Regions from separate parts of the Azospirillum palustre genome, predicted to be linked through region 2. Evidence: riboswitches for the same ligand, from Rfam matches in the RefSeq annotation. Region 2 holds a riboswitch; each other region holds the start of a gene.
What was found. Region 2 has a riboswitch for thiamine pyrophosphate ahead of thiC (phosphomethylpyrimidine synthase ThiC). Riboswitches for the same ligand answer to the same signal wherever they lie in the genome.
Positions count from the first base shown of each region.

Region 1: another riboswitch for thiamine pyrophosphate. It lies ahead of CRT60_RS16230 (ABC transporter substrate-binding protein); the one in region 2 lies ahead of thiC (phosphomethylpyrimidine synthase ThiC).
Region 3: another riboswitch for thiamine pyrophosphate. It lies ahead of CRT60_RS28655 (ABC transporter ATP-binding protein); the one in region 2 lies ahead of thiC (phosphomethylpyrimidine synthase ThiC).

Region 1 covers NZ_PDKW01000041.1:557,947-560,141, reverse strand. Annotated here, with positions in the region: gene CRT60_RS16230 (ABC transporter substrate-binding protein) at 1-1,024, opposite strand, end outside; TPP riboswitch at 1,107-1,221, opposite strand; gene CRT60_RS16225 (DMT family transporter) at 1,255-2,169, opposite strand.
Region 2 covers NZ_PDKW01000043.1:2,190,055-2,192,249, forward strand. Annotated here, with positions in the region: gene thiC (phosphomethylpyrimidine synthase ThiC) at 1-1,147, opposite strand, end outside; TPP riboswitch at 1,280-1,414, opposite strand; gene CRT60_RS32635 (magnesium transporter CorA family protein) at 1,492-2,195, opposite strand, start outside.
Region 3 covers NZ_PDKW01000043.1:1,345,467-1,347,661, reverse strand. Annotated here, with positions in the region: gene CRT60_RS28660 (ABC transporter permease) at 1-419, opposite strand, end outside; gene CRT60_RS28655 (ABC transporter ATP-binding protein) at 416-1,147, opposite strand; TPP riboswitch at 1,195-1,301, opposite strand; gene CRT60_RS28650 (acetoin utilization protein AcuC) at 1,422-2,195, shown strand, end outside.

The DNA.
Region 1 (2,195 bases), on a different contig from region 2:
CGAGGCCCCGGAACGTCTCGGCGGACAGCGCCTTGCGGATGGCGTCCGGCGACCGGGCGCCGGCCTTCACCGCCTCCAGCACCATGGTCATGCCGTCATACTGGCCGAGCGCGAAGGCGTCCGGCTCCTTGCCGAAGGCGGCGCGGTAGGCGTCGGTGAAGGCCTTGACCTCCGGCGTGCCGCCCGAGATCGGCGAGGCCGCGGTCTCGGCACAGACGCCCTTCAGCTCCGCCGGTTCCAGCAGGGCGGCGGTGCTCGGCTGATGCATGGCGGAGCCGGCGACGATGGGCAGGGTCACGCCGCTGGACGCCGCCTGCCGCAGCAGCAGCGCGGTCGGGCCGGAATGCAGGTGCAGGACCAGCACGTCCGGCTTGGTGGCGAGCGCCTTGGTCAGCACCGGCAGCAGATCCTTGGCCGCCGGGTCCACCCCCTCCTCGAAGACGGGCGTGACGCCCAGCGCCTTGAAGGCGGCGTCCAGATGCGCCTTGCCGCTCTGGCCGTAGGCGGTGGTCTGGTAGATGACGGCCGGCTGCCGCTTGCCCAGCTCTTCCACCACATAGCGGGCATGGGCGGCCTTGGTCACGGCGTCGCCGGGGAAGAAGCGGAAGACCCAGGGATTGCCCTGCTCGGTGATCGAGGCGGTGCCCGACACGGTGACCAGCGGCAGCTTCAGCTCGCCCGCCAGCGGCAGCATCGCCAGCATCTGGGTGCCGAGCATGCTGGCGGCGACCGCGCCCACCGTGCCGCGGCCGGCCGCGCGCTCCAGCGCCGTCACCGCCGCCTCGGGCGAGGTGCCGGTGTCGACGACCTCCGAGGCGATGGCGACGCCGGCCGGCGTCTGCTTCAGCGCCAGGACGGCGCCGTTGCGCTGGCTGGTGCCTTCCAGCGACAGGAAGCCGGTCAGCGGCACCAGAACCGGGAAGGACAGCGTGTCGTCGGCACGGGCGGCGGACGACAGACAGACGGACGACAGGCAGGAGGATGCGGCCAGCAGGCCGATCAGAAGGGAAAGCGTGCGCCGCATGACCGAAAACTCCTCGACACGCGCCGGCGGTTGGGGCGACGCGGAGGGGACGGGGCGCTTTGCAGCAGCTTTCAGCGGGTCCGTCGGGTTCCGGTCGGCTCCCTTCGCCGGCATGACCCGGATCAGGTTCGATGGGTGTTGTCTCAGCCCATGCGGTTGCCGAACCGGCATCCGCACGGGCACCCCAGCCGTGAACAGGCGGCGAGAGTGTCGCCGCCGGCCCCGTCCTGTCAAGAACCCAACCGGCGGCGCGCCACCATGGTTTCACGATGCAGGATGTAGAGCCCGCTGCCGATGATCACCATCGCGCCGGCCAGGACCGGCACCGTCGGCAGGTCGCCGAACACCAGCCAGCCGAACAGGCTGGCCCAGACCATGCCGGTATATTCGAAGGGCGCCACCACCGCCGGCGGCGCGCGGCGGAAGGCTTGGGTCAGCAGCACCTGCGCCCCGGCGCCGATGGCCCCGACCAGCGCCATCAACCCCAGCGCGACGGCGGTCGGCGCCGTCCAGACCGGCAGCGCCAGCGCCCCGCTGACCAATGTCGTCGTCAGCAGCAGGTAGAGCACGATGGAGGCACTGGTTTCCGTCCGCGACAGGCCGCGCACTGCCAGTGCGGCCAGCGCATAGAACAGGGCGGCGCACAGCCCGACCAGCACCGGCACCAGCGGCGCCCCGGCCGACGGCTGCGCCATCACCACCACGCCGCCGAACCCGACCACCACGGCGGCCCAGCGGCGCCAACCGACCGGCTCGCCCAGCAGCGGCGCCGACAGCGCGGTGATGAACAGCGGACCGGCGAAGCTCAGCACATAGACGTCGGCCAGCGGCAGCTCGCGGAACGCATAGAAGAAGCATCCCATGGAGATCAGCCCGGCGAAGGCGCGCCAGACATGCCCCAAGGGCCGCCGCGTCCGCATCGCCGCAATCCCGCCGCCGCAGGCCAGGGTGTAGCCGCCCACCAGCAGGAAGGCGACCAGCGAGCGCACGAACATCAGCTGCGGCACCGGGTAATCGGCGGTCAGGAACTTGATGAGCGTGTCCATCGCCGCGAACAGCAGGATCGCGCCCAGGAAGCAGCCGACGGCATAGGGAACCGAATCGGCCTCGGCGGGCAACAGGTCGGCGGTTTCGGCGTCGGTCATGAAATCGGTTCGGAACGGCAATGGCG
Region 2 (2,195 bases):
GCACGTCGCGCGCCCAGGCGATCTTCGTCAGCTCGCCCAGCGTCTCCAGCTCGGCGAACTGCGCGGCGTCGTTGGCGTCGGCCTGGCTGCCCGGCCGCAAGCCGTCGCCCATCGACAGCGCCACGTCATAGGACCGGCAGATCTCGACGATGTCGGCGAAATGGTCGTAGAGGAAATTCTCGCGGTGATGCGCCAGGCACCATTTGGCGATGATCGAGCCGCCGCGCGAGACGATGCCGGTCACCCGCTTGGCCGTCAGCGGGATGTGGGCCAGCCGCAGGCCGGCATGGATGGTGAAGTAATCGACGCCCTGCTCCGCCTGCTCGATCAGCGTGTCGCGGAACAGCTCCCAGGTCAGATCCTCGGCCTTGCCATTCACCTTCTCCAAAGCCTGATAGATCGGCACGGTGCCGATCGGAACCGGAGAGTTGCGCAGGATCCATTCGCGGGTCTGGTGGATGTCGGCGCCGGTGGACAGGTCCATCACGGTGTCGGCGCCCCAGCGGATCGACCAGACCATCTTCTCCACCTCCTCCTCGATGGAGGATGTCACGGCGGAGTTGCCGATGTTGGCGTTGATCTTGGTCAGGAAGTTGCGGCCGATGATCATCGGCTCCGACTCGGGGTGGTTGACGTTGGACGGGATGATCGCCCGCCCGCGCGCCACCTCGTCACGGACGAATTCCGGGGTGATGAAGTCGGGGATCTCGGCGCCGAAATCCTCGCCGTCGCGCCCCGATCCACTGGCAGCCTCAAGCGCCGCCGCACGGCCGAGATTCTCGCGGACGGCGATGTAGTCCATCTCCGCGGTGACGATGCCGGCGCGGGCGTAGGCCATCTGGGTCACCGCGCCGCCGCCCTTGGCGCGCAGCACGCCGCTGTCGGTGGTCTCGACATCGCCGCGTGCCAGGATCCAGTCGCGGCGGTGCTTGGACAGGCCGGCCCGCACATCGATGGTGACCTCTCCGTCGGTGTAGGGACCGGAGGCGTCATAGACGGTCAGCGGCGGCTCGCCGCCCGACAGCGCGATCTCGCGCAGGGCGACGCGCAGGTCGGGAAAGCGCGTGCCGGGCACATGGATTTTCCGCGACGACGGCAGCGGGCCGGTCGAAATGCGGATGGCGTTCTCGTTGAAGTCCTTAGGCATTGGGTTTCTCCGTCGGAGTTGGGCGGACAAACCCGGGACTGCGGACGGAGGTGCGGTATCTTCGTGCGGGCCGTTTTCGGAATGGCTTCCCCGGCATGGCGGGGCCGATACGGCCGGACGGGGCGAGATACGGCCCGTCACGAGGTCCCTCCCTTCGCCGGTATGACCCGGATCAGGTTCGAAGGGTCACCACGCTGCCGGCATGCGCAGTGCGCCGTCCGGCCGTTGGTATCTCAGCCCCCTGTCGGGACCCCCCTGGAATGCGGCCCATCCTGCCGCCGACGGACGGTCGTGTCAAAAGGAAAGCGCTGCGGACGATCCGCCTGCCATATTGTGGAATTGCGCTACATCCAGCGCTTCGACCGCACGTAGACCATCGGCAGCAAGGCCGACAGCAGCATCAGCCCCAAGGCGCTGGCATAACCGAAGGGCGACTGGCTGCCGGGCATGTCGGTGAAGTTCATGCCGCCGATGCTGGCGACCAGGGTCGGCGGATAGAGCAGGACGGTCAGCACCGACACGATCTTGACGATCTCGTTCTGCTCGACATTGATCTGGCCCAGCGCGGTGTCGAGCGCCAGGGCGACCTTGCCGGACAGGAAGCGGGCATACTGGTCCAGCCCGCGCAGATCCTGCAGCGTGGTCTTGGCCCAGCGCCGCGTCGCCTTGCCGGCGTTCCACCCGTCGCCGCGCGCCAGGAAGTCGGTCATCCGGGTGAGGCTGGCCAGACTGATCCGCGCCTTGCCGATCAGGTGGCCGGCATGGCCGATGCGCTTCAGCGTCTGCGCGTCGTCCAGCGTCTCGCCGCGGGAGCGCAGCTTGCGCCCACGGAAATAGCGGCGGTTCAGCGCATCCATCTCCACCCCGGTCCGCCGCAGCACGACGGAGGTGCGGTCGATCATCCCATCCACCAGCGCGGCCAGCACCAGTTCGCCGCGCGATGCGGACACCTGCCCATGGGTGGCGCGGCGGCGGAAGGCCAGCAGCGCCTGCGGATCGATGTCATGGATGGTCACCAGCCGCCGGCCGGCCAGCACGAAGCTGACAG
Region 3 (2,195 bases), 840 kb from region 2:
CGCCGCAGCCCGTCGAACAGCGCGGTCGTCACCGGGAAATAGATGACCAGCACCGCCATGGCGATCTTGGACGCCATGCCATAGCCGAGCCACAACACCAGCAGCGGCGCCAGCGCGAAGACCGGGATGGCCTGGCTGACCAGAAGCAGCGGCATCAGCCAGCGCCGCGCCGTGCGGAACCGCGCGAGCAGCAAAGCGCTGACGCCGCCCAGCGCCACGCCGGCCACCAGTCCGATCAGAATCTCAGCCAGCGTGGTCAGGCCATGGCTCAACAAGAGAGGGGCCTGCCGCTGCATGGCGTCCGCCACCGCCAGCGGACCGGGCAAAAGGTAGCGCGGCAGACCGGTGGTCCAGACCAGTGCCTGCCAGCCGGCGACCAGCACCAGCAGGGTGATCGCGCCGCGCAGCAGCGCCTTCATTCCGCCAGCCTCCGCAACAGTTCGGCCTGATGCGCCAGCAGTTCCGGATCGTCGACCCGGCGCGGCACCGGGCCGGAGGGCTCCAGCGCCGGCCCCATAATGGCCGGCCGGCCGGTCATCACATGCAGGCGGTCGCCGATGCGCAGCGCCTCCAGCGGGTCATGGGTGACCATCAGGACGGTGCGGCCGGCCAGCGTCTCCGCCGCCGTTTCCTGCAAGCGCAGCCGGGTGATGGCGTCGAGCGCCGAGAAGGGCTCGTCCATCAAGACTAGCGGCTTGTCCTCCATCAGGGTACGGGCCAGCGCCACGCGCTGCTTCTGCCCGCCGGACAGGGCGGCGGGACGGTCGCGCTCGCGCCCGGCCAAGCCGACACGGTCCAGCAGCGCACGGGCCTGCTCCACCCGCGCCGGATCGGGACGGCGGTGGCGCAGCCGGTCGCCGAGCAGCACATTGTCGAGAACGGTCAGCCAGGGCAGCAGCAGGTCCTGCTGCGCCATGTAGGCGATCCGGCCGGCCAGCGGCTGCCGGTCGCCGGTGACCACCTCGGTCGGCGGCTCCGGCTCGGCCAGACCGGCGAGGATACGCAGGAGCGTGGTCTTGCCGACGCCGCTCGGCCCCAGCAGGCAGGTGGTCCGCCCGGCCGGCAGCTCCAGAGTCAGGTCGGAGAACAGCAGCGTGCCGCCATAGGTCAGCCGTGCGCGGGAGATGGTCACCGAAAGCGGCGTCATCGCAGGCACGCGGGCATGCATCGTGGACTGGCGGAGATGGAGAGGGTGCGATCCCGCATCACTGATCCCTACGCCGGCATGAACCGGATCAGGTTCCAGGGGTCGTCCCGCAACAGGACCTCTCAGCCGCCCATCGGCTCCCCCCAGTGAAGGCGGCGACTATAGGCGCGGACGATCCGTGACCGCAAGCATTGCCGGATGCAGGTTCCGGCATGCGGAAGCGGGCGGCTTGACCGCACCGCCGCGGCGCCTAGTTTCTGACGGGCATCGAGGAGTGCCCGTCCTGACCACACCATTCCGCACACCGCTGTTCATCGGCGGGGAAATCTACCGCGGCTCCACCTATGGGCCGAAGCATCCGCTGGCGATTCCGCGCGTGTCGACCGCCATCGACCTCAGCCGTGCCATGGGCTGGCTGCCGGACAAGGTCTATCTCGACACCCATGTGGCGAGCGAACGCGAGCTGGCGCGCTTCCACACGTCCGATTACATCGCCGCGCTGAAGCGGGCGGAGGCCGAGCAGCGCGTCGACGAGGCGACCGCAACCCGCCACAATCTGGGAAAGCTGGAAAATCCCGTCTTCGCCGAGATGTACCGGCGGCCGGCCCACAGCAGCGGATCGGCGTTGCAGGCTGCCCGGATTCTCGGCGACCGGCCGGCCGGTCTTGTCTATGCGCCGGCCGCCGGGACGCATCATGCGCGGCGCGACCGGGCCAGCGGCTTCTGCTATTTCAACGCGCCGGTTCTCGGCATCCTGGAATTGCTGGACCATGGGCTGGAGCGGGTCCTCTATGTCGATCTCGACGCCCATCATGGCGACGGGGTGGAGGAGGCCTTTGCCGACGACGACCGGGTGCTGACCGTGTCGATCCACGAGGATGGGCGCTGGCCCTACACCGGCAAGGCGGAGGAGCGCGCCGGCGGCATGGCCCGCAACCTGCCGGTCCCGCCGGGCTTCAACGACAGCGAGATGGAGCATGTGATGGCGGCGGCGGTCCTGCCGCTGGCCCGTGCCTTCCGTCCGCAGGCGATGGTGATCCAGACCGGC